DNA from 2 places in the Nocardia pseudovaccinii genome. Region 1 is predicted to be linked to the other one. Evidence: riboswitches for the same ligand, from Rfam matches in the RefSeq annotation. Region 1 holds a riboswitch; the other holds the start of a gene.
The links. A riboswitch is a leader RNA that binds a small molecule or an ion and turns the genes downstream of it on or off. The one in region 1 is predicted to bind cobalamin.
Positions count from the first base shown of each region.

Region 1 (15,217 bases):
GCAGTACGCCGAGGGTCTGGTAGGCGTTGTCGAAGGCGCGCTCATAGGTGGACGCCCACTCCCACCAGGGCCGGCCCGCTTCGGCGGCCTTGGTCAGGATCTTGTCCTCGATATCGGTGACATTGCGGATGAACCACACGTCGTAGTCGTGGGCGAGCAGCCAGCGCCGTAGTACGTCGAACGCGACTCCGCTGCGCACATGGCCGATATGTGGTTCCCCCTGCACGGTGGCGCCACAGAGGTACACCGAGGCACGGCCGGGGACCAGTGGCGCGAAATCGCGCATGGTCCGCGTGTCGGTGTCAAAAAGGCGCAGAGTCACGGAAGTCGATCCTAGCTGGTAGATAAGGCCGTTCACGGAGCGGCTCAGGTCGGCGGAGGCTGGATCAGCGACACTCTTGTAGCAGGGCGGTAGCCACTGCCGCAATGCCCTCGCCGCGACCGGTCAACCCGAGGCCGTCGGTTGTGGTGCCCGACACCGAGACCGGGGCGCCGAGCAGCTCGCCGAGCACCTCTTGGGCCTCGGCGCGACGCGGTCCGATCTTCGGCCGATTGCCGATCACCTGGACCGCCGCGTTGACGATTTCGAAGTCCGCCTCGTCAAGGAGCCTTCGCACTTCTTTGAGCATGGCCGCACCGGAAACGCCTGCCCATTCCGGCCGTCCGGTACCGAAGACCGCGCCGACATCGCCGAGTCCGGCGGCGGAAAGCAGCGCATCGCACAGTGCGTGCGCGGCGACATCGCCGTCGGAATGTCCGGCGCAGCCGTCGTCGCCCTCGAAAAGCAGACCCGCCATCCAGCACGGCCTGCCCGCTTCGATGGGATGGACATCGCTGCCGATGCCGACGCGCATACTCATGACAGACCCACCGTCCGGGCACCGTCGAGCACGGCATTCGCCAGCAGCAGATCGAGCCGGGTGGTGATCTTGAAAGCCATGGGGTCGCCCGGAATGGTGCGCACCCGGGTGCCGAGCAGTTCGACCAGCCCCGCGTCGTCGGTGGCCTGCAGGCGCTCATCGGCATAGGCCGCGCGCAGCAAGTCGGCGGCGAAACCCTGCGGAGTCTGAATGGCGCGCAGACCGGCGCGGTCGGGCGTACCGGTGACCTCGCCGCGCGCGTCGACGGATTTGATGGTGTCCACCACCGGCAATGCGGGCACGACGGCTTCGGCACCGGCGCGCAGTTCCGCGACGACCCGGGCGATCAGCTCGGGCGGGGTCAGTGCGCGGGCGGCGTCGTGCACCAGGAAGTGGGCGGCATCGGGGGCGGCGGCGATACCGCAGCGCACCGAATCGGTGCGCTCGGCGCCGCCGATGACCACGCACACCGACTCCGAGGGCGGCAGCAGGGCAACGGCGCTCTCGACGAGTTCGGTGGGGACCATCACGATGATCCGGTCGACCGCCCCGGAGGCGATCAGGCCGTCGACGGCCAGCCGGACCATAGGTGTGCCGCCGACCGTGACGAACGCCTTGGGTGTCGATTCACCCAGACGAACGCCACGGCCGGCGGCAGGCACCAACGCAACGACGGATCCGTCGCTGTTAGAAACGTTCACGGTCAGGAAGCCGCGGCGAGAACCTCATCGAGGAGCGTCTCGGCCTTGCCGTCATCGGTCCCCTCGGCGAGCGCGAGCTCACCGACGAGGATCTGACGGGCCTTGGCCAGCATCCGCTTCTCACCCGCAGACAGGCCGCGGTCCTGCTCCCGACGCCATAGATCGCGAACGACCTCGGCAACCTTGTTCACATCGCCGGAGGCGAGCTTCTCCAGGTTGGCCTTGTAGCGGCGAGACCAGTTAGTCGGTTCTTCGGTGTGCGGCGCACGCAGCACCTGGAAGACTCGGTCGAGACCCTCCTGGCCGACAACGTCGCGCACGCCGACATATTCGGCGTTTTCTGCGGGAACGCGAACAGTCAGGTCACCTTGGGCGACCTTGAGGACCAGATACTCTTTTTGCTCACCCTTGATGGTGCGAGTCTCGATTGCTTCGATCAGCGCCGCTCCGTGGTGGGGGTAAACGACGGTGTCTCCGACCTTAAAAATCATGTGTCCCGTGCCCCTTTCGATGTTCACAGTTTAACATGCGACTCGGTAACGGCGCGATCAACTGTGCAGGTCAGGGCCACAACGAGCCAACCGCGGGGGTTGACAGAACCGGTGCGGTGTGCATTGCGTTGTGCCAGAACAGGTTATCGACCGGCGCGGACAGCACACCGGACGGTCCGCGAACCCAGCAGCGTGTCCGCCACCGCGCCGCCGCCACGCAAAACCGTTACCCAACGGATGCCGAGCAACGGGGTGTCCGAACCATCCATCTCTGGGAACCACCACGGAGCGAGTCTTACGAGCGACCGTTCGCGGCGGCGCAGGCGCGGCAATTAGACACAGCCCGCGCGCCCGCGCCGCGGAGGCTACTACTACGCTGCCTAGTTATTACTCTCCCTAGCGGAGTGAGCCCGGTCGACATGGAGGGACAACCCGTGACTGCCCTGAAAGCTGTGACCGCCTCGACAGGGGCGCGTCGTCGCATGGTTTCGGTTGCCGTGCTCGCCGCCGGAGCAGCGCTCGTGCTGTCCGGCTGTAGCGCAGGCCAGATCTCGCAGACCGCGACCCAGGTCGCCGCGGTCAACGGCAACCACGCCGACATCGACCGGATCTCGCTGCGCAATGTGCACATCGTCTTCCCGGCCACGGGCACCGACTACACCAACACCAAGGGCGGCAAGGCGATCATCGCGCTGTCGGTCGTCAACAACGGCGAGACCGTCACCGACGAGCTGACCAGCATCACCACCGACCTCGGCACGGTGAAGATCACCCCGCCCGCAGGCGCCTCGGCCTTCAAGATCGCCCCGCAGCAGACCGTCGTCGCGGCGACCTCCCCCACCAGCGCAACCGCCGCCAAGTCCGACGAGCACGGTGCGACGCCGAGCAGCACTGCCGCGCCGACCACCAGCGCCACGCCCGACTCGCACGGGGCAAGCGACAAGACCACCGTCGATCCGGAGAAGAAGCCGGGTCTGATCGAGATCACCGGTCTGTCCAAGGACATCATCCCCGGCCTCACCTACCCGGTGACGTTCAACTTCAAGCAGAACGGCACCGTGACCGTGCAGGTCCCGGTCGACGCCGGTGCGGTCACCGAACGGCACGAAGGCCAGACCGCCGCGACCGAGGGCGAGCACAAGGGCGGACACTGATCCGCTGACCGCCCCCGGGCAACGTACGGCTGTCGCGCATTCGCGCGGCAGCCGTTTTCGTATCTGTCGAGCCCGCTTGTCGGGGGTGGTACGTAAGGTGCGCCTGTGGCCAAGACCAAGTCGATCTTCCGATGCTCCGAATGCCGGTACGAGGTCGCCAAGTGGGTGGGCAAATGCCCGGACTGCGGCGCATGGGGCACCGTCGACGAGGTAGCCGGATCGGCGGCGACCGCGGCATCGCCGATCGGGCGCAAGGCCATGCTGCCGAGCACCGCCGCCGCGCCCATCTCGCATATCGATTCGAAGGTCACCAAGGCCAGGCCGACCGGTGTCGAGGAACTCGACCGGGTGCTGGGCGGGGGCATCGTGCCCGGATCGGTCGTACTGCTCTCCGGTGAGCCCGGAGTCGGCAAATCGACGTTGCTGTTGGAGGTCGCCCACCGTTGGGCCACTCAGCGTGAGGAGAAGTCGCTGTATGTCACCGCCGAGGAATCGGCCGGACAGGTTCGGCTGCGCGCCGACCGGACCAATGCGGTGCACGAAAGGGTCTATCTCGCAGCGGAATCGGATCTGTCGATCGTGCTCGGCCATGTCGAACAGGTGCGCCCGACACTGCTGGTGGTCGACTCGGTGCAGACCATGCTCGTGCCGGAGGTGGACGGCACCATCGGCGGCGTCACCCAGGTACGCGCGGTGGCGGCGGCGCTCACGTCACTGGCCAAGGCGAGCGGGATCGCGGTGCTGCTGGTCGGACATGTCACAAAGGACGGCAATGTCGCGGGCCCGCGCACGCTCGAACATCTGGTGGATGTGGTGCTGCAGTTCGAGGGCGACAAGAACTCCACACTGCGCATGGTGCGCGGCATCAAGAACCGATTCGGCAGCTCCGACGAGGTCGGCTGTTTCGAATTGCACGACGACGGGATCTCCTGCGTCACCGATCCGTCCGGGCTGTTTCTGCACCACCGCACCGATTCGGTATCGGGTACGGCGGTCACGGTCGCGATGGACGGTAAACGGCCGCTGGTCGCCGAGGTGCAGGGCCTGACCGTGCACACCGAGATCCCGAATCCGCGGCGGGCGGTGAGCGGGCTGGACTACAACCGGGTCGCGATGGTGCTCGCCGTACTGCAGAGCCGCGGGCGGGTGTTCCTCGGCAAGCACGACGTGTACGCCGCGACCGTCGGCGGCATGCGCCTGCTGGAGCCAGCCGCGGATCTCGCTGTGGCACTTGCCATTGCGAGCGCCGAACGCGATCAGGCGCTGCCGGTCGGCTGGGTCATCCTCGGCGAGGTCGGGCTGGCGGGCGAGGTGCGCCGGGTCACGGGATTGGAGCGCAGACTCGCCGAGGCCGAACGCCTCGGCTTCACCACCGCCCTGGTGCCGCCCGGCTTGGCACGTACCAAGAGCGGCATGAAGATCCACGAGGTGACCGACGTCAAGTCGGCCATCCGCCTAGCCGGTCTGCGCAAACAGCGCGCCGCAACCACCGAGACCGCCCCCGACTTCTGAGCCGACAATGACTCTCGGACAACCTGAGTGATCACGCACAGCCAGTGGCTATCACGCGCAAGCCATAGCCTGTGCGCGATGACCACTGGATATGTAAGAGCGACCGAGGGTCAGGCGATGTTGAAGGGTTCGGCGGCGCTGCGGAGTGAGCCCAGTTGGGCGACAACGGCGTACGCGCCGGGCGGAACCTGGACGCGGTCGCCCGCACAGTTGGGTTGGGAGGTCGAGCCCGACCAGGTGACCATGAAGGCCGCCTGCTCGCCGCGGTTCAAGGTGCGGACGTCGGGGGCGCCGTCCGGGTAGCAGTCGGTGCTCGACCATAGGCGGCGCTGGCCGTCGAGGCTGGTCACCGAGACCTGCTGCAGTCCGGAGCCGACATCGCGCGAACAGGCCGTGGACGAGATATTGGTGATCACGATGCCGAATACCGGATTCTCACCGGTCTTGTAGGTCGGCTGCTCGACGGTCACCTTCACCGCGAGCGACTGATCCGGACAGATACCCGCGGCGACCTGGCTGGCGCTCGCGGCCGCAGCGGTAGTGCCGGTGGGCTTCGCGCTGGATTCGCCGGTGGTCGGCGACGGCGTCGAGGAGGATGCGCCCGCGGGCTTATTCGTCGCCGACGCGGAACTGGTCGCGGCCGCCTTTGCCGCACCGGGCGAATCGCCGCCGCGCGTGACCGTCAAGACCAACCAGATCACCAGTGCGAGCGCCACGACCAGAACACCTACGGCGAGCGCGCGGCGTCGCCAGTAGATCTCCGGAGGCAGCGGTCCATTCGGTTCCAGCACGGAGTCAACGGTAAGGGCACGATCCGGTACAGCGACTCAGGACCCCGGCGTGTCGGATCGGAAAACCCGCGCGCGGCAGGTAAATTCCGCTCCCACCGCTGGATGTCTCGGATCGGCCGGATCAGACCAGCTCACCGATATTGCCGACGACCCGCTGCAACTTGACTTCGCCCTCGGCCAGTTTGTATGTGACGCAGGCGATCGCGCATTCACCCGTGGCAACGCGCTGCGAAATGATCATCGAGCGCTGCATGAGCAGCCGGCTGGTCTCCACCACATGCCTGGCCTCCATCTCGTCGACGGTGGACAGCCCTTCCCGGCGCCCGATCAGAATCGACGGCGTGACTCGCTCGACCACACTGCGGATGAATCCGCCGGGCACCTCGCCGCCGTCCAGCGCGTCGATGGTGGCCTTCACCGCACCGCAGCTGTCATGGCCGAGCACCACGATCAGCGGCACATTCAAGACCTGCACGCCGTACTCGATCGAGCCGAGCACCGAGCTGTCCACGACATGGCCCGCGGTGCGCACGACGAACATATCGCCGAGGCCCTGGTCGAAAATCAGCTCGGCCGCCACGCGGGAGTCACCGCAGCCGAAGAGGATCGCGTGCGGGTGCTGGCCGCTGACGAGCTTGGCCCGGTCGGCCGCGCCCTGACTAGGATGCAGCAGGTTGCCGTTCACGAAGCGTGCATTGCCCTCGCGAAGGGATTTCCAGGCACTGATCGGGTTGGAATCCGGCATACCGACCATTGTGCACATCGCAATGGTTACCAGCGAGTCCGGTTCGTTACGGCTCGGCAAATATCGACCGGCCGCAGGACAATAGGAACGGTGAGGGCAGTGTCGGAAGGCGGCGCAGCGCAACAGCGTGCAGGCGGAAAACCCAAGATCACGACGGGTGCCAACCGGGTGGATGCGGAATCGTTGCTGGACTGGTATCGGGAGACCGCGCGGGATCTGCCGTGGCGGCGCAAGGACGTCACTGCCTGGCAGATCCTGATGAGCGAGATCATGCTGCAGCAGACGCCGGTGGTACGGGTCGAACCGATCTGGCGGGAGTGGGTCGCGCGCTGGCCGGTCCCCTCCGCCATGGCGGCCTCGTCGCAGGCCGAGGTGCTGCGTGCCTGGGGCAAGCTCGGATATCCGCGCCGGGCGCTGCGGCTGCACGAATGCGCGAAGGTGCTCGCCGAGGAACACGGTGACGAAGTGCCGACCGATGTGGATGTGCTGCTCGGTTTGCCGGGTATCGGCGCGTATACCGCGCGCGCGGTGGCCTGTTTCGCCTACGGACAGCGGGTTCCGGTGGTGGACACCAATGTTCGCCGGGTGGTGGCGCGTGCGGTGCACGGGCGCGCGGAGGCCGGTAATCCGTCGTCGCGCGATCTGCCCGAGACCGAGGCGCTGCTGCCGCACCGAATCGACCATGCCGCAATATTTTCCGCCGCGCTGATGGAACTGGGCGCGACGGTGTGCACCGCGCGCACGCCCGACTGCTCGCGTTGCCCGCTGCCGCAATGCGCCTGGGTTTCGGCGGGCAGACCGGTCTCGGATGTGGTGCGCAAGACCCAGAAGTACGAGGGCACCGATCGTCAGGCGCGCGGTCGGCTGCTCGACGTGTTGCGCGACGCGACCGGTCCGGTCGAGCGAATCCGGTTGGATATGGCCTGGACTCGCGACCCCGGCCAGCGCGACCGAGCTTTGGACTCCCTGCTGGTCGACGGCTTGATCGAGCAAACCTCGGACGGGTTGTTCGCGCTGGCCGGTGAGGGCTGGACAATCGGGGTTTCGAGGCCGGGCTGAACAGCCTCATGCGGGAAGGTTCAAAACTTTCCGGAGGAAGGCTTCGACCTCGGTGCGGTAGCGCTCGGGTTGGTCGTCGTGCACCAGATGGCCCGCGTCCGGGATGCGGACGTAGGCGGCGTCCGGGTGGACGTCGGCCATCTGTCGCATCTGGCCCTCGGGGGTGATGGTGAATTCGCCCTCGATCAAGAGAACGGGCGCTTCGACCGCGCGCCATTGCGCCCAGAAGTCGCGGGTCCCCCACTCCTCGGAGATATCGCGGAAGGTGGCGACCGAACCGTGCAGGCGGTAGCCGTCGGGGCCGTGCTCGAAGGAGTCGAGGAAGTAGCGCCCGGCGACCGGGCCGAAGTAGTCCAGCACCGCATCGGCATCCGGAAACGGCTGCGGCCAGGACTCGATCATGGCCGCCCAGTTCGCTGCGGTGCGGCCGCGGAAGTCGGGGGCGATATCCTCGACCACCAGCGCGCGCACCCGCTCCGGATATCCCGCGGCGAAAACCCAGCCGTGCAGACCGCCCATCGAATGGCCGATGACCACCATGGGTTCGGAAATTTCGGCGGTGGCCGCGGCGAGGTCATCGATGAAGGCCTCGGTGGTCAGTTCCACGGGCGCGGGACGACCGTGACCGGCGGCGTCGAAGGTGTAGACATGGCCGAACTTGCGCAGCCAGTCGAGGTGATCGCGCCAGGTGCGGGCACTGCCCATCAGTCCGTGCAACAGCAGGATCGGCACCCCTGCTCCACCTTCGTCATACAACACTGTGACATTTTGCAGCGCGGCCCCCTGGTGTCTCGCATCCGACCCTTTCGAGCGACCTGCAAGCAGTCGCTAGCGGCGCAGCCGAGACTCGCGACTTCGTCGCATGCGCTTCGGCCGCTCGGCTGTGTCGATGGCCGCGCCTTCGCGCGGACGCGAGACGGGCAAGACTCGCTCCGTGGTAGCCGAGTTCATCGGCGAACGTATTGTCGAGCGCATGGCTGTTGTGAAGATCAATGCGATCGAGGTTCCGGAGGGCGCGGGCCCCGAGTTGGAGAAGCGATTCGCCCATCGCGCGCACGCGGTCGAGGGCTCGCCGGGCTTCCTCGGCTTCCAGTTGCTGCGGCCGGTAGCCGGGGAGAACCGGTATTTCGTTGTCACCCAGTGGGATTCGGAGGAGTCGTTCGCTGCGTGGCGCGACGGTCCCGCGCGCGAGGCCCATGCAGGCGAGCGGCAGAAGCCGGTTTCGACGGGTGCCTCGCTACTGGAATTCGAGGTCGTACTGGACGTCGCGGCCAAGTCCGCTTCCTGAAACCGCTGGGCAGACGCGGCGCGCGACTCGCCCATTCCGGCCTGGGCAAGTTACCCGCCGTGTTGACGGCGGGTGTGGACAGATGTCACAGTTCGAAATGACAAACGCGAGGGTGACGCGGTAATTCGGTGAAATTCCGGAGCGGTCGCGCCACTGTGTTCTTGCACCGAGTCCTTGGTGCCGGAAAGCCAGACACCGGCACCTTCGCACCGAACAACTCACGGGACGCGCATCCCTAGGAGGACTCGAATGGCTATCGCGCATTCACCGATTCGGGCAACTGATTCACTCGGCACGCTGCTCATCGCAGTGGGCGTCGTTCTTCTCGCATTGCTCACGCTGTACCTGGTCGGCTTCGACCAGGGCGTCATCTCGCGCAGCGGGATGTACCTGCATGAGCTCATGCACGACGGACGTCACCTGCTCGGTGTGCCGTGCCATTGATCGGATCGCTCAAGACCCTGCTGCTCCGTGGCCTGCTGGCCGGTCTCATCGCCGGTCTGCTGGCCGCGACAGTGGGCTACTTCGTCGGCGAACCCAAGATCGACGCCGCCATCTCCATCGAAGAGGCCAATACCGCCAAGGCCGCCGAGCACGCCCAGGAACCGGCCGGGCATACGCACGGTGACGAGGAAGAACCGCTGGTCAGTCGGTCCGGACAGAAGTTCGGGCAGTTCCTCGCGCTCGGACTCGCCGGGCTCGCGCTCGGGGCGATCTTCGCTTCGGTCGCGCATTTCGCACGCCGGTACACCACCTTGTCGGGGCCGAAGCTCGCGCTGGGATTGGCATCGGCCGGTTGGACCGCGATCGTGGCGGTGCCGTTCTTCAAGTACCCGGCCAATCCGCCCGCCGTGGGTGAACCGGACACCATCAACCAGCGCACCCTGCTGTGGTTGGCGGCGGTGCTACTCGGACTCGCTGCCGTCGGTATCGGGCTGTACGTCTACAAACTGCTTGCCGCGCAACTCGGTACGGTCCGGCTGATCGCCGGGGTCGCGGCGTTCGTCCTCGTCGTCGTACTCGGGTACGTCCTGTTGCCCGGTGTGAACGAGGTGAAGGACGACTTCCCGGCCGTACTGCTGTGGCAGTTCCGTGCCACATCGCTCGGCGAGACGGCCACCCTGTGGGCCTGCCTCGGCCTCGGTTTCGCGGCGCTCACCGAATTCGCCACGCGCGATAGCACTCCGGTACGAGAAACAGCCGCTACCGCGGGCTGATCCGGAGTTCGGACCGCAAAAGGCAGTGTCGGTCGCATGACCGGCACTGCCTTTTCCGTACAGCCACGAACCGACCCACCGCGCTCGGTTTCCGTGGCGTTCACCGGCCTCGTCGTCGCGCTGCTCTGCGGCGTCGGCGAGGCCATCACCTACACGGCCGTGCAATTGGACCGCCCGAACGCCGATATCGGCTCGCTCGCAACGGGTCTGGCCATTCGCGGCGGCATCTACCTGGTGGTTCTCGGCGTTGCCATCCAGATGGCGCGCGGTGCCCGCTGGGCCAGACTGGTGCTCACCTTCGGCATCGGCGTAATCGGCCTGGCCTCGCTGATCATCGAACCACTGGCAGCCACGTTGTCCGCCAAGCAAATCGGCGACCTGTTCGCCGACCTCACCGCATCCGCGGTGATCACCGGAACCTTCCGCACCGGGCACATCCTGGCCGTCCTGGTCGCCATCCCCGCCATGTACCACCCGACCGCGCGCCCCCACTTCCGGCGCACCTAGATGGCCTCGCATACCCAGTGCCTATCTCGCACCGGCTATTTGGTATGCGAAGTAGTCACCAGGTATGCGCAGACTCACTGCCACCGGGGCCGGACCAGGCCGGATTCGTAGGCCATGACCACGAGTTGGGTGCGGTCTCTGGCGTCCAATTTCATGAGGATGCGGCTGACGTGGGTGCGGGCGGTGGCAGGGCTCATGAAGAGGCGTTCGCCGATTTCGGCATTGGTGAGGCCCTCGGCTACCAGGGTCATGACCTCGCGCTCGCGGTCGGTGAGTTCGGTGAAGGCGGCGGGTGGGGGTTGTTTGGCATGGGCGGAGAATTCGGCGATGAGGCGGCGGGTGACGCCGGGTGAGAGCAGGGCGTCACCCGCGGCGACGACCCGGATGGCGCGGACGAGATCGGCGGGTTCGGTGTGTTTGACCAGGAATCCCGTCGCACCCGCGCGCATTGCTTCGAAGACGTATTCATCGAGTTCGAAGGTGGTCAGCACGACCACCTTCACCTCGGCGAGTTTCGGATCCTCGGCGATCATCCTGGTGGCGGCAAGGCCGTCCAGGACCGGCATTCTGATATCCATCAGGACCACGTCGGGGGTCAGGCTGCGGGTCATGCGGACGGCCTGTTCGCCGTTGTCGGCCTCACCCACCACCTCGATGTCCTCCTGCGCGTCGAGCAGGGCGGCGAAACCGCCGCGCACCAGGGCTTGGTCGTCGGCAACCAATACCCGGACAGGCCCGCCCGTGTCCCTCGAATTGCCGCCGTTCATCGCGCCTCCTCCTGAGCCCCCACCTGGGTCGGTAGCCGGGCCACCACGCGGAATCCGCCACTCGGCCGCGGACCCGCGATGAGCTGGCCGCCCAGGGCGTGTGCGCGCTCGCGCATGCCGAGAATGCCATTGCCGCCGCTCGCTCCGGACTTCGATTGTGTGCCGGTGGCGCGAGCGTTGTCGATGGTGATCTCGACCGAATCGGCGGCATAGCGGATGGTTACCGCGGCCGGTGCGCCAGGCGCGTGGCGGACCACATTGGTCAGCGATTCCTGGATGATGCGGGCCGCCGCCACATCGACGACGCTGGGCAGTTTGTGTGCGGTGCCGATAATGCGGGTGTCGACCGTGAGACCGGCGGCGCGGGTGCGCTGCAGCAGTGCGTCCAGGTCCTCGATGCTCGGGGCCGGGCTCCGCGGGGCGGGCGGCGGCGGAGCTTCGACGCTGCGGGCATCCGAATTATCTCGGGCCCGCTCGGAATCGGGGCGTGCGGGCGCGGATTCCGGCTCGACCTCCGAGTCGCGCACTTCGGCCGCGCTGCCACTGCGGATCGAGTGCAACAGCGTATGCACCTCGGCCAACGCATCCTTACTCGCCGCTTTGATTGCCGCGAGCGCCGATTCGGCCTGTTCCGGTTTCCTGTCGAAGAGCTCCAGCGCCACCGAGGACTGCACATTGATCAGCGAAAGACTATGCGCCAGTACATCGTGCAGTTCGCGCGCGATCGCGAGCCGTTCCTCGCTGGCCCGCCGTTCGCGCTGCGCCTCCTCATCACGGCGTGCCGCCTCGGCCCGCTGCCTGCGTGCCACCAGGACCGCTTGCCGCTGGCGGATCCCCTCCGCGATCGCGACCAGCACACCCAGCCAGGCGATCATGCCGAAGGCCAGCCACGGGTCGGCCGGATGCCCGACCAGCGCGGGCAGCGGCCAGACCAGCGCAAGATAGCCGATCGGCGCGAGCGGATATGTCCACCAGCGCGATCCGACGATCGCGGCAGTGATGAATGCGATCACCAGCGAGACGAAGATCGGGCCGTAGCCATAACCGCGCAGCAGGTACACCGCGCAGGACGCGATCGTCACGAGCAGCGCGGGCAGCGGGTAGGCACGGCGTAGCAATAACGCCACCGGTCCGATGAGCAACAGCACATAGCCGAACGCGTCGAGCGAGTGCACTCCGGTCTGGCGCAGGTTGGCATTGCGTCCTCCGGCGACCTGGATCGCCGCGACGACCAGCGCGAGCACCCAGTCCTGAACGACTGGGCCACGTTTCGATTCCCCTGGCGCTGTCACACTTGCAGCCTATTAGCCCGGACCGGCCACGACGTCCGCCGCGCTACGTATGCTCCCCGCCTCCCCGAGTATTTGCCGGGCATCGGCGCCGCAACGGTCGCGTCGCGGGCCGTCGGTCGAGGTGACCGCCAAGAGTGGGCGTTCACCTGCGCGCCTGCGAAATCGGTCGTCGCGCCCGCTGCCACGGCGCCTCGTAGGCCGCGGTACGTACGCCGAGCACCGCCGCGCGACGGATGCGTCACCCCTGGTCGGGGGCGGATTCTCGGTGCATGACAGATTCCGTCGTGGTCACCGCAGGGCTGACCAAACGCTATGGCACCCACGCCGCCGTCGACCGCGTGCATATGCATGTCGCACCCGGCGAGATCTACGGCTTCCTCGGTCCGAACGGCGCGGGCAAGACCACCACGCTGCGAATGCTGGTCGGATTGATCCGTCCGACCGAGGGCTCCGCCACCGTGCTCGGACATACCCCGGGCGATCCGGCCGTGGTCCGCCGCATCGGCGTCCTCATCGAGGGCCCGGGCTTCTACCCCTACCTCACCGGCCGCGACAACCTGCGGGTACTCGCGAAATACGGCGGCCTAGCGCGTGCCGACGTCGAGGACGCACTCGACCGCGTCGGGCTCGCCAATCGCGCCGACGACAAATTCCGCACCTACTCCCTCGGCATGAAGCAGCGCCTCGGCGTCGGCGCGGCCCTGCTCGGCCGTCCCGATCTGCTGATCCTGGACGAGCCGACCAATGGTCTCGACCCGCAGGGCATGGCCGAAATGCGCGAGCTCATCACAACTCTCGCCGGTGATGGTCATACCGTGCTGCTGTCCAGCCACATGCTCAGCGAGGTGCAGGAGATCTGCGATCGCGTCGGGGTGATCTCCGGCGGGCAACTGCTCACCGAATCCACGGTCGCCGAATTGCGCGGCGCCTCTTCGCTTTTGCTACGGGCCGAACCGCTCGAGGTGGCTTTTCCCGCAGTGCGCCGAGCGGTCGGCGAGCGCTCGGCCATGTTGACCGCGGGCGGTATTCGGATCGAGGCCGGTGCGGACAGCGCGCCGGTGGTCGCGCGAGCGGTCGTCGAATCCGGCGCGGATCTGCTGGAGCTGCGGACCGATGAAAAGTCCCTGGAAGAAGTGTTCTTCGAAATGACCCAATTGGAGCCTGCGAAATGAACGGGACCGTGAAAGACCTGATGGCGAGCACGAGAGCGGAAATGCTGCGGCTGCGTAAGTGGCCCGCATTCTGGATCATTCTCGGCACCTGGATTCTGCTGAATCTCACCTTCGCCTACCTGTTCAACTACCTCGCCTACTCCTCCGGCGATATGAAGACGATGTCGAACGGCGTGCCCAAAGACGTGCTGCTGCACCAGATGTTGCCCGCCGCGGTGCCGGAGGTGTTCACCCAGGGCATGGCGATGTTCGGTGGTGCGCTGATGCTCATTCTGGGCGCATTGACCATCGGTAGCGGATATGGCTGGGGCACTTGGAAAACCGTGCTCACCCAGGGTCCGTCGCGGACCGATGCGATCGGCGGTGCGCTGATCAGCTTGGCGGTCACGGTTATCGGACTGGTGTGTGCCGCGTTCGTCGCGGATATCGGGGTCGCCTCGGTTATCGCGATAACCCGATCACAGTCGCTCGCACTGCCAGACCTCGGCCAGGCGGTGTACGGAATCATCACCGGCACAGCGATTCTCGGGATGTGGACGCTGGCGGGCGCACTGATCGGGGCGATCGCACGCGGTCCCGCACTTGCCGTCGGACTCGGGCTGGTGTGGGTACTGGTGGTGGAGAACCTGCTGCGCGGTGTCGCGGCGATCTTCAGCCCGATCAAGGTGCTCACCGATCATCTGCCCGGCACCGCGGCAGGTTCGATGGCGGGTGCGATGCGGACCGTCGAAGGGCCGTCGACGCCGGGGGTGCTCGACATCCTGTCGCGGACTCAGTCGCTCATCGCGCTGGTGGTGTACGTGGGACTCTTCGCGGCGGGCACGACGTGGCTGGTGCGGCGGCGCGATATGGTCTGATCCCACAGGCACCGAAAACCGTTGGCGGACAACAGTTCGTCAGCGGTTCGGCGCATTCAGGGCTCGGACAGCACGGAGCGGGCCAGTTCGGCCAGCGCCGCCGCGATCTGCGCGGAAGTGAGACCCCGCGCCCGCTGATGCCGGTAGACCTCGGCGGCCAACGGCGCGAGCAGCGAATCGACCATGGCGTCCGGTTCCCCGACGCCTGCGGCCACCAACAGCGACCGGACGTGCAGGAACCAGAAGCCGTACGCACCGGTCGCGAACCGCGCGCCGCCGGTCTCCGCGCCGAGCACCAAATCCGCGTGCCCGTCCAATAATTCGACCATGGCGGCATAGAAGGCGGCGAGCCGTTCGGCGGGTGGTGCGCCGGGGCCGAGCGGTGGTTCGCCGCGCAACAACTGCTCCTGCAGTGCGCGTTCGTGTTCGTCGAGCAGTGCGACGGCGATCGAATTCGTATCCGGATAGCGGCGATACAGCGTGCCGCGTCCGACCCCCGCCGCCTTGGCGATGTCGTCCATCGTGACGGTGCGCGGATCTCGCGTTGCGAACAGTTCGGCGGCCGCGGCGAGCACCTTGGCCCGGTTGCGGGCCGCGTCCGCGCGCTCGGTAGGCACCGTGGGTTCCGAATGCCCGCCGAGCAGGTCTATATCGCTGTTCACCGGCCCGACTGTACTCGACTTTCCAAGCAAGTGGACAGATCGTCCGGTTATCGGTACGGTTCAACCGGACATAGTGTCCAGTTAAATGCACGGGAGAGATCGTGAGCACGTTGTTGCACCTCGATGCCAGCGCACGGCGTCG
Region 1 is NZ_CP192074.1:848,550-863,766, reverse strand. It holds gene cysS (cysteine--tRNA ligase) at 1-322, opposite strand, end outside; gene ispF (2-C-methyl-D-erythritol 2,4-cyclodiphosphate synthase) at 387-854, opposite strand; gene ispD (2-C-methyl-D-erythritol 4-phosphate cytidylyltransferase) at 857-1,561, opposite strand; gene carD (RNA polymerase-binding transcription factor CarD) at 1,564-2,052, opposite strand; gene ACQPZ2_RS03870 (hypothetical protein) at 2,487-3,206, shown strand; gene radA (DNA repair protein RadA) at 3,312-4,718, shown strand; gene ACQPZ2_RS03860 (hypothetical protein) at 4,829-5,509, opposite strand; gene ACQPZ2_RS03855 (carbonic anhydrase) at 5,631-6,254, opposite strand; gene ACQPZ2_RS03850 (A/G-specific adenine glycosylase) at 6,402-7,313, shown strand; gene ACQPZ2_RS03845 (alpha/beta fold hydrolase) at 7,320-8,072, opposite strand; gene mhuD (mycobilin-forming heme oxygenase MhuD) at 8,287-8,601, shown strand; cobalamin riboswitch at 8,667-8,819, shown strand; gene ACQPZ2_RS03835 (CbtB domain-containing protein) at 8,851-9,045, shown strand; gene ACQPZ2_RS03830 (CbtA family protein) at 9,036-9,818, shown strand; gene ACQPZ2_RS03825 (hypothetical protein) at 9,855-10,325, shown strand; gene ACQPZ2_RS03820 (response regulator transcription factor) at 10,400-11,092, opposite strand; gene ACQPZ2_RS03815 (sensor histidine kinase) at 11,089-12,384, opposite strand; gene ACQPZ2_RS03810 (ABC transporter ATP-binding protein) at 12,654-13,556, shown strand; gene ACQPZ2_RS03805 (ABC transporter permease subunit) at 13,553-14,413, shown strand; gene ACQPZ2_RS03800 (TetR/AcrR family transcriptional regulator) at 14,470-15,075, opposite strand; gene ACQPZ2_RS03795 (FMN-dependent NADH-azoreductase) at 15,177-15,217, shown strand, end outside.

Region 2 (15,217 bases), 1.8 Mb from region 1:
TTGGGCAGGTGCGCGGTGGCCTCGCGCAGCATCTCCATGCGCTCCTCCACGCTGAACATGCCCTGCTTCTTGGGATTGACCATGACGGTCACCACGACCTCGTCGAACTGAGCCGCGGCCCGCGCGAAGACGTCGATATGTCCATTGGTCACCGGGTCGAACGAGCCCGGGCACAGCGCTCCTGCCATGAACAGACGGTATCAGGAGGCCGGATCCGCACCTCGAATGCCGCGACGGCGGAGTTACTCCGGGGCGAATTCGGCTAGTTCGATACGGGTTTCACCGTATTTGCGCGCCTTGGCTGGGATATAGCCTGCGGGCCAGACGATCTCGGGTGAGCGGATGGAACGCTCCACCACGACGAGGGCCTCCGGTGCCAGCCAGTCGTGTTCGGCGAGGGCGCGCAGGTCGGCGATGACCGTCACCGTGTCGACGTCGTAGGGCGGGTCGGAGAAGACCACGTCGTACTTGCCCGCACCGCCGCCCGCCAGGACAGTGGCGACGGAGCCGATGCGGAGTTCGGCGCCCGGCAGGCCGAGGTCGGCGATATTGCCACGCACGATGGCCGCGGCCTTGCGGTCGGATTCGATGAGCATGGCGTGGGTGGCGCCGCGGGAAAGCGCTTCCAGGCCCAGGGCGCCGGATCCGGCGTAGAGGTCGAGTACGCGGACGCCGTCGAAATCGATGCGGGCGTCCAGGGCGCTGAACAGCGCCTCGCGCACCCGATCGGAGGTGGGCCGGGTACCCGCGGGCGGGACGCGTAGCCGCCGCCCGCCCGCGGTACCCGCGACGATCCGGGTCATTCGGCCGCGGACTCGCGCACCGTGAGTTCGACCAGCAGGTCACCGCCTTCGACCTGCTGCACCTTGCCGATCGCGACCCGGCCGACGATGCCCGCGCGCGGCGCGGTGATCGCGGCCTCCATCTTCATCGCCTCGATGGTGCCGACGATATCGCCCGCCGCGATCGAATCGCCTTCGGACACAGCCAGTGTCACCACACCGGCGAACGGGGCGGCGATATGGCCCGCGTTGTTCTTGTCGGCCTTCTCCGCGGCCGGGATATCGCTGGCGATGGAGCGGTCGCGCACGGCGACCGGACGCAGTTGGCCGTTCATGATGCACATGACCGTGCGCATACCGCGCTCATCGGGTTCGGAGATGGCCTCCAGTCCGATGAGCAGGGTGACGCCCTTCTCCAGTTGCACGCGGTGTTCCTCACCGCGGCGCAGTCCGTAGAAGAACTGGTTGGCCGACAGGCCCATGGTGTCGCCGTACTTTTCCCGGTGCGCGAGGAATTCGGCGGTGGGACCGGGGAAGAGCAGGCGGTTGAGTGTGGCGCGGCGCAGTTCGGAGGACCCGGCGAGTCCGGCCTCGTCAGCGGGGGTCAGCGGGGTCTCCGGCTTGGCCGGTCCGCGTCCGGCCAGTGCCCGGCTGCGGAACGGTTCGGGCCAGCCGCCCGCCGGGTTGCCGAGTTCGCCACGCAGGAAACCGATGACCGAATCCGGGATGTCGTAGCGGCCCGGATCGGCGGCGAAGCTTTCGATATCGACGCCGGTGCCGACCAGTGCGAGCGCGAGGTCGCCGACCACCTTCGAGGAGGGCGTGACCTTGACCAGTCGGCCCAGCAGCCGGTCCGCCGCAGCGTATTTCGCCTCGACCTCTTCGAAACGGTCGCCGAGGCCGAGTGCGATGGCCTGCTGACGCAGATTCGACAGCTGACCGCCCGGGATTTCGTGGGTGTACACCCGGCCGGTCGGCGCGGGCAGCCCGGATTCGAAGGGCGCGTACACCTTTCGCAGCGCCTCCCAGTACGGCTCCAGATCGCAGACGTTCTGCAGGTTGAGACCGGTGTCGAATTCGCTGTGCGCGGCAGCGGCGACGATCGCGGAAAGCGCTGGCTGACTGGTGGTTCCGGCCATGGCTGCACTCGCGCCGTCGACCGCGTCGGCACCGGCCTGCCAGGCGGCGAGGTAGGTGGCCAGCTGACCGCCGGGGGTGTCGTGGGTGTGCACGTGTACCGGCAGGTCGAAGTTGCTGCGCAGCGCGGAGACCAGGGTCGCGGCCGCCGGAGCGCGCAGCAGGCCCGCCATATCCTTGATGGCCAGCACGTGCGCGCCCGCGTCGACGATCTGCTCGGCGAGCTTGAGGTAGTAGTCGAGGGTGTAGAGGTTTTCGTCCGGGTTGGACAGGTCGCCGGTGTAGCTCATCGCGACTTCCGCGATGGCCGTACCGGTTTCGCGCACCGCGTCGATGGCCGGACGCATCTGGTCGACATTGTTGAGTGCGTCGAAGATGCGGAAGATATCAATACCGGTGTCGGTCGCTTCCTGCACGAACGCGCGCGTCACCTGCTCCGGGTACGGCGTGTAGCCGACGGTATTGCGTCCGCGCAGCAGCATCTGCAGACAGATATTCGGCACCGCCTCGCGCAGTGCGGCCAGCCGCTCCCACGGGTCCTCGAACAGGAAGCGCAGCGCCACATCGTAAGTCGCGCCGCCCCATGCCTCGATCGACAGCAGTTCCGGGGTCAGGCGCGCGACATGTCCGGCGACACCGAGCAGACCATTGGTACGTACCCGGGTGGCCAGCAGCGATTGGTGCGCGTCGCGGAAGGTGGTGTCGGTGACGCCGACGGCCTTCTGCTCACGCAGCGCCTGCGCGAAACCCTCCGGGCCCAGGCGCAGCAGCCGCTGACGGGAACCGTCCGGCGGCGGCACGCTCAGATCGATGGCGGGCAGCTTGTCGTGCGGGTACACCCTGGTCGGACGCTCGCCGTGCGGCTTGTTCACGGTGATATCGGCGAGGTAGTTCAGGATCTTGGTGCCGCGGTCGGCCGAACCGCGCAGGGTCAGCAACTGCGGGCGCTCATCGATGAACGAGGTGGTGACCCGGCCGGCCTTGAAGTCCGGATCGTCGAGCACCGCGAGCAGGAACCCGATATTGGTGGTGACGCCGCGGATGCGGAATTCCGCGAGTGCGCGGCTGGCCCTGGCCACGGCGGCGTGCAGATCGCGGCCGCGGCAGGTGAGCTTGACCAGCATCGAGTCGAAGTAGGCGCCGATCTCCGCGCCCAGGTTCGCGCCGCCGTCGAGGCGGATGCCCGCGCCGCCTGGGGTGCGGTAGGCGGTGATGCGGCCGGTGTCGGGGCGGAAGCCGTTGGCCGGATCCTCGGTGGTGATCCGGCACTGCAGGGCCGCACCACGAATGGCGACCTTGTCCTGGCTCAGACCGAGTTGATCGAGGCTCTCCCCCGCCGCGATGCGCAGCTGGGACTGCACCAGATCGACATCGGTGATCTCCTCGGTCACCGTGTGCTCGACCTGGATACGCGGGTTCATCTCGATGAAGACGTGGTTGCCGCGCTCGTCGAGCAGGAATTCGACGGTGCCCGCGCAGCTGTAGCCGATCTGGCGGGCGAAGGCCACGGCATCGTTGCAGATGCGTTCGCGCAGTGCCGGATCCAGGTTCGGGGCGGGCGCGAGCTCGATCACCTTCTGGTGGCGGCGCTGCACCGAACAGTCGCGCTCGAATAGGTGCATGACATTGCCGTGCTGGTCGGCCAGGATCTGCACCTCGATGTGGCGCGGGTTCACCACGGCCTGTTCCAGGAAGACGGTCGGATCACCGAAGGCCGACTCCGCCTCGCGGGACGCGGCCTCGATCGATTCGCGCAGCTGCGCGGGATCGGCGACCCGGCGCATGCCGCGGCCACCGCCACCCGCGACGGCCTTCACGAAGATCGGATACTCCAGCGCCTCGGATGCGGCCAGCAGCTCGTTCACATCGGCCGACGGCGCGCTGGACTTCAGCACCGGCAGACCCGCCGCCCGCGCCGCCTCGATCGCGCGGGCCTTGTTACCAGCCAGTTCGAGCACTTCGGCCGACGGACCGATGAAGGTGATGCCCTCGCGCGCACAGGCCGCCGCGAGGTCCGGGTTTTCGGACAGGAAGCCGTAACCGGGGTAAATGGCATCGGCGCCCGCGGACTTGGCCGCCTCGATGATCGCCTCTATCGACAGGTATGCCCGGACCGGGTGTCCCTCTTCGCCGATCTGGTAGGACTCCGCGGCCTTCAACCGGTGGACCGAGTTGCGGTCCTCGTACGGGAAGACGGCGACCGTCCCGATGCCGAGTTCGTAGGCCGCGCGGAAGGCGCGGATGGCGATCTCGCCACGGTTGGCAACCAAGACTTTCGAGAACATTGAACTAAGGTACCCGGCCCGGAATCGTGGTCTGACAGGGAAGTCCCATTAGCGGAATATTCACAACGAGTCCTAGCAGAGTTGCAAAGTTTTGTTCACCTCACCGACACATCTCACCGTCCGTCGCGGTCACAAGTGCGGGCGGGCGCCACTGTCGGCTCGAACGCATCTGGCGACAACTTCGCAAACGCGCGATACACCGAGTGCGGTGCAATTCGATTGTGCGGCCACCTATGCTGGTTAGCGCAGCTGGTTCGCCGTGCGTAGACGAGATGGAGCCCCGACGTCGCGTCACGGAGTCGAGTTCGCGGATCGGTGTAACCGGTGCGCGGACGAGAGGGAACCCGGTGAGAATCCGGGACTGTCCCGCAGCGGTATGCAGGAACGACCGCCGTCATCAGCACTGGGTAAATACCCGGGAAGCGACGGCCAGTAGGTGAGCCCCGTACGGGGTCGGCCAGAAGGCCCGTGCCCGCAAGTCCGAAGACCTGCCAGCCGTGTCGGATACGCCGTATCCGGCGGCCACCGCCTCGTGGATTGGGCGCGCGGACCTCTGTGCGATTGTCGGGCTCCATCGGTGCGCCGGCACGTCATTCGGTCTCCGCTAGCTCGTAGGGCGATGGTCTTCGATCTCAGCACTGGAGAAATTCGTGACTGTTACGCATAACCCGTTCACCGCGACGGTTCTCGGTCTCCCGCGGGTGGGGCCGCACCGTGAGCTCAAGCGCGCCACCGAATCCTACTGGGCCGGACGCATCGACGCGGAGCGACTGCACGCGATCGCCCGCGACCTGCGGCGCGCTCAACTGACCGAATTACAAAGCGCCGGAATGGATTCCATCCCCATCGGCACCTTCTCCTATTACGACCAGGTGCTCGATACCGCAGTACTGCTCGGCGCGCTGCCGCCCCGGGTGGCCGGAATCGCCGATCCGCTGGATCGCTATTTCGCGGCGGCACGCGGCACCGACACGGTCGAACCTCTGGAGATGACCAAATGGTTCGATACCAATTACCACTATCTGGTGCCGGAAATCGGTCCGGAGACGGTGTTCTCGCTGGATCCGGCCAAGGTGCTGGACGAGCTGCGGGAGGCGCTCGCACTGGGGGTTCCTGCGCGACCGGTGGTGGTCGGACCCGTCACCTTCCTGAAGCTGGCGAAGGCGGCCGGCGGTGCGGCACTGGATCGCCTCGACGAGTTGGTGCCGCTCTATCGGGAGCTGTTGCGGCTGCTGGCCGTGGCGGGCGCGGAATGGGTACAACTCGACGAGCCGATCTTGGTCACCGATCTGACCGCTGACGAGGTCGAACTCGTGCGGCGGACCTACACTGAACTGTCGGCCACGACGGATCGCCCCGCGCTGCTGGTCGCCACGTACTTCGGCAGGCCAGGTGCGGCGTTGAGCGGCTTGGCCGAGACCGAAATCGAAGGTATCGCACTGGATTTCACGGTAGACGCCGATCTGTCCGGTGCGCCGGCGCTGGCGAACAAGCTACTGGTGGCGGGTGTGGTCGACGGCCGAAATGTCTGGCGGGCCGATCTGGAAAAGGCTTTGGCGACGCTCGGCACGCTGCTGGGATGCGCGAAATCCGTTGCGGTGTCGAGTTCCTGCTCATTGCTGCACGTGCCGTACACCTTGGCGAACGAAACCGGCCTCGACGAGCGGCTGCGTTCGTGGTTGGCGTTCGGTGCGGAGAAGGTCGCCGAGGTGCGGTTGCTCGCGACCGGACTGAGTGCGGGACCCGAGGCGATCGCCGACGAATTGGCCACGGTCCGTGCCGCCCTCGCCACCAGGCGCACCGATCCTCGGTTGGACAATTCGCAGGTGCGGGCGCGGCTGGCCACGCTCGGTGCGGATGCGACTCGGCGGGCACCCGCGCAACAGCGACGGGCATTGCAAGCCGAGCGGCTGCGGTTGCCATCGCTGCCGACCACGACGATCGGCTCGTATCCGCAGACCTCGGCGATCCGGCTGGCGCGTGCGGCACTGCGCAAGGGCGAGATCGACCAGGCCGAGTATGTGCGACGGATGCGGTCCGAGATCGCGGATGTCATCGCGTTGCAGGAGCAGCTGGGCCTGGATGTACTGGTGCACGGCGAGCCGGAGCGCAATGACATGGTGCAGTACTTCGCCGAGCAATTCGACGGATTCGCCGCCACCGAAGCGGGCTGGGTGCAGTCCTACGGCACCCGTTGCGTGCGGCCGCCGATTCTGTTCGGCGATGTGGCGCGGCCCGCGCCGATGACCGTGGACTGGATCGGCTACGCGCAATCGTTGACCGATAAGCCGGTCAAGGGCATGCTGACCGGCCCGGTGACGATTCTGGCCTGGTCGTTCGTCCGCGATGATCAACCGCTGGCGGATTCGGCACGTCAAGTGGCGCTGGCGATCCGGGACGAGACTGTCGATCTACAGGCCGCGGGCATTCGGATCATCCAGGTCGACGAGCCCGCGCTGCGGGAACTGCTGCCGCTGCGCGCGGCCGATCAGGGCGAGTACCTGGAATGGTCGGTCGGCGCTTTCCGGTTGGCGACCTCCGGGGTATCGGATGCCACGCAGATCCACACCCATCTCTGCTATTCGGAGTTCGGTGAGGTCATCGATGCGATCGCCGGATTGGATGCCGATGTGACCTCGATCGAGGCGGCGCGCTCGCATATGGAGGTGCTCGACGATTTGAATGCCGCAGGCTTCGATCTCGGTGTCGGACCGGGTGTGTACGACATCCACTCACCGCGGGTGCCGAGCGTGGAGGAGATCACCTCCGCCCTGCGCGCCGCACTGAAGGCCGTTCCCGCCGAACGGCTTTGGGTCAATCCGGATTGTGGATTGAAGACACGTGGACCAGTCGAGGTCGAGGCGTCACTGCGCAATCTGGTCGCTGCTGCGGCAGCGGTGCGCTAAGCGGATAGTGCGCTCGTCCTCTCGAGGCGGGGGCGAGCGCATCTGCCCGGGTTCGCGCCATCTGGCAGGCCCCCAAAGCCCGCGCAGCCTGATAGCGCGGTGTGTTCACCGCGCTATCAGGCTGCATATCAATGAGATTCGGCCCCGGGGAAAGGCCGGAGCCGACGGCGCGGCGTGTACCTCTCACAACTTTCGCCGTTGCGGACCATCGGCCGCAGGCGCGACCGTGCGCTCAGTCCCCGCCGCCAGGCCGTATGACATTCCGAGCAACGATCCATGCGTAACCCCTCCTCATACGTCGCCATCAGATATCACCCCCGATGTCCTATTCGACGCATGGCCGACCGATTCGGTTCCGCCGATTCCCTCGACTATTCGGCCTCGGTTCCGAATGCGCGATTGATGGCGGCCATATCGAAGTAGTCGCGCCAGGCGGTGATGGCGCCGTCGGCGACCTCGAAGACGCCCACTACCGGCAGCGGTGTGTCTTTGCCCAGGCCACGCAGGATATCGGTGCGTTCGTTCATGACAATATTCCCGGCGGCGACCTGGTGGTGCACGTCGAATTCGATGGATTCGAAGGTGCTGAGGAAACCGGCGATGAAATCGCGGATGGCAGCGCGACCGTTGATGGGTTCCATCGGAATGTTGTGGTAGACGGCGTCTTCGGCGAAGAAGGCGCTGATCCGGTCCGGGTCGGGATCGGCCCAGCTGCGGCACATGGCGGTGACGATTTCGTCGGGGCTCGGCATTCGGTTCGCTCGCTTCCTTGCGCAGATGCGATCGGGCACATCGGTCGATTCGATCGCCCCGATTACACCAAACAATTGCTTGGTTGCGCCAGGATCAGCCCTGGCCCAGCAGTTCGCGCTGCGGCACCCCGACGTATTCGGACAGCGGACGGATCAGGGCATTGGCGGCGGACTGCTCGATGATGTGAGCGGTCCAGCCGGTGATGCGACTCAGCACGAAGATCGGCGTGAACATCTCGATGTCGAAGCCCATCAGGTAGTAGGCGGGTCCGGCCGGGAAGTCGAGGTTGGGTTCGATGCCGGTGGCCTCGGCCATGGCCTGCTCCAATGCGGTGTACATGCGCAACCAGCGCTGGCCACCGGTCACCTGTACGACGTGGTCCAGAGCCTCGCGCATCGTCGGCACCCGCGAGTCGCCGTTCTTGTACACGCGATGCCCGAACCCCATGACCTTCTGTTTGCCGGACAGCTTGGCGCGCAACCACTCCGCTGCCAGTTCGGGCTCACCGATCTCCAGCATCGTGCGCATGACGGCCTCGTTGGCACCGCCGTGCAGCGGACCCTTGAGGGCACCGATCGCGGCGGTGATCGCACTGTACATATCCGACCGGGTCGAGGTGACCACACGCGCGGCGAAGGTGGATGCGTTGAAACTGTGCTCCGCGTAGAGGATCAGCGAAATCTCGAAGGCGCGCACAATGCGCGGATCCGGCACCTTGCCGAAGCACATGTTCAGGAAGTTCTCGGCGAAGCCCAGATGTGAATGCGGCGCAATAGGATCCAGTCCACGACGGCGGCGCATGTCAGCGGCGACGACCGTGGGCAACACCGCGGTGAGCCGTAACACCTTCGCCAGCAATGCCCGATCACCTTGTCCGGCATCGAGTTCCGCATCCTCCGCGCCGAGGTAGCTGACCACGGTCCGGACCACGTCCATCGGATGACAGTTCTGCGGCATCTTCTCGATGAGCGACAGGATCGAGCGATCGATGCGTCGCTGGGCGCGTTCACGCTGACACAACAGTTGGAGTTGGGCGGCGTCGGGGAGTTCGCCGTACCACAGCAGATAGGCAACCTCCTCGAAACCGCAGTGCCGGGCCAGATCCTGCACGGTATAGCCGCGATAGGTCAGCGAATTCGTCTCGGGCACAACCTTGGAGATGCTGGTGGTATCGACCACCACCCCGGCCAGGCCCTTCTTGATTTCAGTCATCGGTCAACTCGCTCACTCCTCCGCCTCGCTGGCGCTCGGCTCCGTCGTGCGCCAAGCGCGCTGTGCTTATGGTTCGCTCGCTACGCTCGCTCACGGTGAAATTGAAGATTCCGGAATCGAAGTCGTTGTACTGCTGGTAGTCGAGTAATTCGTAGAGTCGCGCCCGATGCTGCATCTCACCGACCAGCCCGGATTGCGTTCCGGTGGCGGCGATTTCACGCAGGCCGCGCTCTACCGCGAACATCGCCAAGCGCAGCGTGGTCACCGGATAGATGACGGCGTTGTAGCCGAGATCCGCCAGGATTGGAGCCGATAGCAACTCCGACTTGCCGAATTCGGTCATATTCGCAAGCAGTGGAATATCCACCGCCGCACGGAACTTCGCGAATTCGGAGGCATCGGCGAGTGCCTCGGTGAAGATGAGGTCGGCACCCGCGGCGGCATACGCCTCAGCCCGATCGATCGCCGCATCCAGGCCCTCGGTCCCGCGCGCATCGGTGCGCGCGCAGACGACGAAGTTCGGGTCCCGGCGGGCCGAGACCGCGGCACGCAACCGACGGACCATCTCGTCTACCGGAACCACGGCTTTGCCGTCGAGATGCCCACAGCGCTTGGGATTGACCTGGTCTTCGATATGGCAGCCCGCGAGCCCGGCATCTTCCAGCAGGGTCACCGTGCGCGCCGCGTTCATCGGCTCGCCGAAGCCGGTATCGGCATCGATCAGCACCGGCAGGTCCGTCACCCGCGCGATCTGCTGTCCCCGAGCAGTCACCTCGGTGAGGGTGGTCAGGCCGATATCCGGCAATGCGAGTTCGGCAGATACCACTGCGCCGGAGACATAGACGCCCTCGAAGCCGAGCTCCTGAATCAGCTTGGCCACCAACGGGTTGAAGGCTCCCGGCCAGCGCTGGATTTGCCCGGAGGCCAACCCGGCGCGCAGTGCCACACGTTTGTCGGCAGCGCTCGTGGCGGCGGCGAGCAGTCCGGTCATCGCGACCACCGTCCTAGGCTGTGCACATGACCGAAGATCGTCCCCTGCGCTATCGTCTGATCACCAGCGTCGACGACGCCACCTTCTGCGAACGGATCAGCGGCCTGCTCGATCAGGGCTACCGGCTGCACGGATCGCCCGCCGTCACCTTCAACGGCACCGATGTGATCGCCGCACAGGCGCTGATCTGGGGCGAAGGGTAGCGCCGACATCAGAAGATCCCCGCGCGCACTTGCGGTGCCCGCCGCATAACCTCGGGCGAAACCGTGAACGTCAGCTGATCCAGTTCCCCGGGGGCCAACTCCGGCGTGCGCTGCACCATGTCGAGGAAACGGTCCTGCTCCGCGGGTTCGATCACGCCCTCGGCCAGCGTGCGGAACTTCGCGATATACTGCTCGCGCGCGAACGGCCGCGCACCCAGCGGATGTGCATCCGCCACGGCGAGCTCATCGACAATCGTCTCGCCACTCTTCAGCGTCACGACCGCCCGTGCCCCGAAGGCCTTTTCGTTCGGATCGGTGGCGTGGTAGCGGCGCGTCCATTCCGGATCCTCGACCGTCGAGATCTTGCGCCACAGCGCGACGGTATCCGCCCGACGTGCGCGCTCGGGCGCATAGGACCGCTCATGATGCCAGCCGCCGTCCTGTAGCGCGACCGCGAATATATAAGGAACGGAATGGTCGAGAGTCTCGCGGCTGGCGTGCGGATCGAACTTCTGCGGATCACCGGACCCCGTGCCGATGACCACGTGCGTGTGATGGCTGGTATGCAGCACGATGGTGGCGATCTGATCGAGATCGCCGATGCGCACCCGCATTCGGCGCGCGAGATCGATGGGCGCTTGGCTCTGGTACTCGGCCGAATGCTCTTTGGTGTAGCTGTCGAGAATGGCCCGCTTCGCCTCGCCTGGGCTCGGCAGCGGCACCTGATATTCCGCTTCCGGCCCACCGAGCAACCACGCGATGACGCCGTCCGCCCCCTCCCAGATCGGTGCGGGCGCACCCTCGCCGCGCATGGCCCGATCGACTGCCTCCACCGCCATCTTCCCGGCGAATGCGGGGGCATACGCCTTCCAGCTGGAGATCTCGCCCTTGCGCGACTGCCGGGTGGCGGTGGTGGTGTGCAGCGCCTGCCCGATCGCCTGATAGATCGTCTCGGTGTCCAGGCCCAGTAGCGTCCCGATGCCCGCGGCGGCCGATGGACCGAGATGTGCGACGTGATCGATCTTGTGTTCGTGCAGGCAGATTCCGCGCACCAGGTCGATCTGGATCTCGTAACCGGTGGCAAGGCCGCGGATCAACGCGGCGCCACCGCGACCGGTGTGCTGGGCGACGGCGAGGATCGGCGGAATATTGTCGCCCGGATGGGAGTACTCGGCGGCGAGAAAGGTGTCGTGAAAGTCGAGTTCGCGCACCGCGACTCCGTTCGCCCACGCGGCCCACTCCGGTGACACCCGGCGCTGCGGCGGCAAGCCGAAAACCGTGGCGCCCGACCGACGCGCATCCGGCTGTGCGAGTGCCTGCGCCCGCGCATTCGTCACGGGGCGGCGGACCAGCGCGGCCGCCGCGACGGCGGCATTGTCGATGATCCGGTTCACGATCATCGCGCTGACCTCAGCGGTCACCTCGACCGGATCCGCGGCGACCTCGGCAATTCTGGTGGCCAAATGTTCTGTGCGCGGAAAGTCCGCGGCGGCGGCGCGGGCGCGTACGATGTGGGTTTTCATCCATCCTCCGGTTCCAGACGGGCCAGCGGCCCTACTTCGCACGCTACGCAGGATTGATCTTCGGCAAAATCCCTTGCAATAGCAGATTTCTGCGGGCGAGAATCCTCCATTTTGCGATGATTGCGAATTCCGAGGGCTACCATCTTGCGGTGCGCAAGATGTACGCGGGCGCCCGACTGAGACGGTTGCGCGAGGAACGGCGAATGACCCAGGCGGCACTGGCGAAATCCCTGGATCTATCGCCCAGCTACCTGAACCAGCTCGAGCGCGACCAGCGACCGCTCACCATTCCGGTGCTGCTGAAGCTCAACTCCACCTTCGACCTCGACGTGCAATTCTTCGCGGCCGACTCCGATGCCCGGCTGGTCTCGGATCTGCACGAGGTGCTCGTCGATGCGGCGGGCGGTGACAGCGCGCCACTGACCGAGGTGGAGGAACTGGCGACGCGACTGCCGGAGGTCTCCCGAATCGTCGTCGCGATGCATCGGCGATTACGCGCGGCGACAGATCAACTCGATCTGCTCTCCGCACGGGTGGCCGCGCCGACGGGCGCACCCGGCGTGCCCATGCCGTACGAGGATGTGCGGGATTTCTTCTACGACCACCACAATCACATCGCGCAACTCGATCATGCGGCCGAACAGCTCTTCGAGGAGTGCGGCCTGAGCATCGGGTCACTCGATCGGCAACTCGCGAGAGTGGCCGAGGAGCGCGCCGGGGTCACCGTGCTGGTGCGCGGTGACGGCGCGGATCCGTCCATCCCGAAACGGCATTACGATCCGGACAGCCGCACGCTGACGCTGGCGCGGCGGCTGCGTCCCGGGCAGCGCGCATTTCAAATAGCCACGACCCTCGGTTTTCTGCTGTACGGCAAGGATCTGGATGCCGTACTCGCCGAAACACCGTCGCTCACCGGCGAATCCAGGACGTTGGCGCGCATCGGGTTGGCAAATTACTTCGCGGGCGCGCTGGTGCTGCCGTACGGCCGCTTTCTGCGGTCGGCCGAGGAACTGCGCTACGACATCGATCTGCTCAGTCTGCGTTTCGAGGTCGGCTTCGAGACCATCTGCCACCGGTTGAGCACCCTGCAGCGGCAGGGGCAGCGCGGCGTTCCGTTCTTCCTGGTGCGCACCGACCGGGCGGGCAATATCTCGAAACGCCAGTCCGCCACGGCATTCCATTTCTCGCGGGTCGGGGGCAGCTGCCCGCTGTGGGTGGTGCACGAGGCATTCGCCAATCCTGGTCGCATCCTGACCCAGATGGCGGCGATGCCCGATGGCCGACGCTACCTCTGGATCGCCCGCACCGCGCTGGCGGGACCCCACGGATTCAGCACAGCGACAAAGGATTTCGCGATCGGTCTGGGTTGCGATATCGAATACGCCGACCGGCTCGTCTATTCGAACGGCCTACACCTCGACAGTCCGGCCGCAGCGGTGCCGATCGGCGCGGGCTGCAAGGTCTGCGAGCGCCCCTCCTGCCCACAGCGCGCCTTCCCTCAGATCGGCAGCCCCCTCGCAGTCACTGAGCACATCAGCACGGATCTGCCCTACCCCCGAGTCCTGCGCTAGTTCCGGACAATTGATCACCGTGCGCTGGTGCAGGCAATCGTCGAGAAGGCCACTCATCAGCGCATTCTCGATCAGGACTTCGCGAGGTATTCGAGGCGTTCGGCGTCTACGGCGGCGTGCATCATGGTGGCCAGGCCTGGGTGGTGGTGTAGGCCCGGATCGGATTCGACCAGTTGGCGGGCGAGGTCTTGGGCTGCGGTGATGACTTCGAGGTCGTCGAGTAGGGAGAGCAGGCGCAGGGAGCGGGCGGTGCCGGATTGGGCGGCGCCGAGGACGTCGCCTTCGCGGCGTTGGCGCAGGTCGAGGACGGCGAGTTCGAAGCCGTCCGTAGTGGCGGCGACGGCGTCGAGGCGGGCCATGGCGGTGCCGGTCGGGCCCGCGTCGGTGATGAGCAGGCACAGGCCGGGGTGTTTGCCGCGGCCGATGCGGCCGCGCAACTGATGCAGCTGGCTGACACCGAAGCGGTCCGCGTCCACGATGACCATGACGGTCGCATTCGGCACGTCGACGCCGACCTCCACGACCGTGGTGCAGACGAGCACATCGATATCGCCATCGTTGAATGCACGCATCACCTGGTCTTTTTCATCGGTCGGGAGCCTGCCGTGCAGCAGGCCGACCCGGACGCTCGCGAGCGGACCGGTGCGCAGCATGTCGAAGACCTCGAGGGCGGCGGCCGTGGTCGGGCCTTCCTTCTCCTCTGCCTTACCCGGCTTCTTGCCGCTGCGGCTCTTGCCGTTCTCCTCGTCGTCACCGATGCGCGAGCACACCACATAGGCCTGCCGACCGGCGCCGACCTCCTCGAGGATGCGCTCCCAGGCCCGATCGACCCAGTTCGGATGCTGTTTGCGCGGCACCACCTTCGACACGATCGGCGAACGGCCGCGCGGCAGCTGGGTGAGGGTCGAGGTCTCGAGATCACCGAGGGTGGTCATGGCGATGGTCCGGGGAATCGGGGTCGCGGTCATGACGAGCAGATGCGGACTGGTGCCGGACTTCGCCTTGGCGCGCAACGCATCCCGCTGTTCGACACCGAACCGATGTTGTTCGTCGACGATCACCATGCCGAGATCGAAGAACTCCACCGCGTCCTGGATGAGCGCGTGCGTGCCGATCACGATGCCCGCCTCGCCGGTGACCGCATCGAGTAGCGCGGCCTTCTTCGCCGACGCCGACATCGAGCCGGTCACCAGCACAACCTTGGTCGCGTTGTCGGCGGCGCCGAGTTCACCGGCGGTTCCGAGATCGCCCAGCATGGCACGCAGCGACCGATAGTGTTGGGCAGCAAGGACTTCCGTGGGCGCGAGCAACGCGCACTGCTGACCGGCGTCGACCACCTGCAGCATGGCGTGCAGTGCGACGATGGTCTTGCCCGAACCCACCTCCCCCTGCAGTAGCCGGTGCATCGGATGACTGCGCGCGAGATCGTCGGAGATCTCCGCGATCACCTGCTGCTGCCCCTCGGTCAGTTCGAAGGGCAGGCGGGTATCGAAAGCCGCTGCGATACCGTCGGATCGGGGCGGACACGGCCGGGCCGTTCGCGCCTCCGCGTCGTGTCGCCGCTCGGCGAGGACCAGTTGCAGGGCCAGCGCCTCGTCGAAACGCAAACGCTCCCGGGCCTGTTCGATATCGGACTTGTGTTCGGGCAGGTGGATCAGGCGCAGCGCGTCGGAGATCTTCATCAGCGCGCGGTCGTCGCGCAGCGCGCTCGGCAGCGGATCGTCGATCGGGTCGAGCTGGTCGAGTACCTGCCGGACGCAGGCGAGCAGATCCCAGCTCTGCACTTTCGCGGTCGCCGGGTATACCGGGATGTACTCCCGTTCGAAGAACGAGACATCCACTCCCCCTTTACCT
Region 2 is NZ_CP192074.1:2,646,978-2,662,194, reverse strand. It holds gene coaD (pantetheine-phosphate adenylyltransferase) at 1-188, opposite strand, end outside; gene rsmD (16S rRNA (guanine(966)-N(2))-methyltransferase RsmD) at 243-803, opposite strand; gene ACQPZ2_RS12065 (pyruvate carboxylase) at 800-4,204, opposite strand; cobalamin riboswitch at 4,510-4,714, shown strand; gene metE (5-methyltetrahydropteroyltriglutamate--homocysteine S-methyltransferase) at 4,855-7,110, shown strand; gene ACQPZ2_RS12055 (nuclear transport factor 2 family protein) at 7,482-7,862, opposite strand; gene ACQPZ2_RS12050 (bifunctional 2-methylcitrate synthase/citrate synthase) at 7,957-9,075, opposite strand; gene prpB (methylisocitrate lyase) at 9,068-10,066, opposite strand; gene ACQPZ2_RS12040 (DUF1737 domain-containing protein) at 10,093-10,269, shown strand; gene prpD (2-methylcitrate dehydratase PrpD) at 10,278-11,792, opposite strand; gene ACQPZ2_RS12030 (short-chain fatty acyl-CoA regulator family protein) at 11,942-13,363, shown strand; gene recG (ATP-dependent DNA helicase RecG) at 13,435-15,217, opposite strand, start outside.
Region 2: it holds a riboswitch for cobalamin, as region 1 does, so the genes downstream of both, metE (5-methyltetrahydropteroyltriglutamate--homocysteine S-methyltransferase) here and ACQPZ2_RS03835 (CbtB domain-containing protein) in region 1, are expected to answer to the same signal.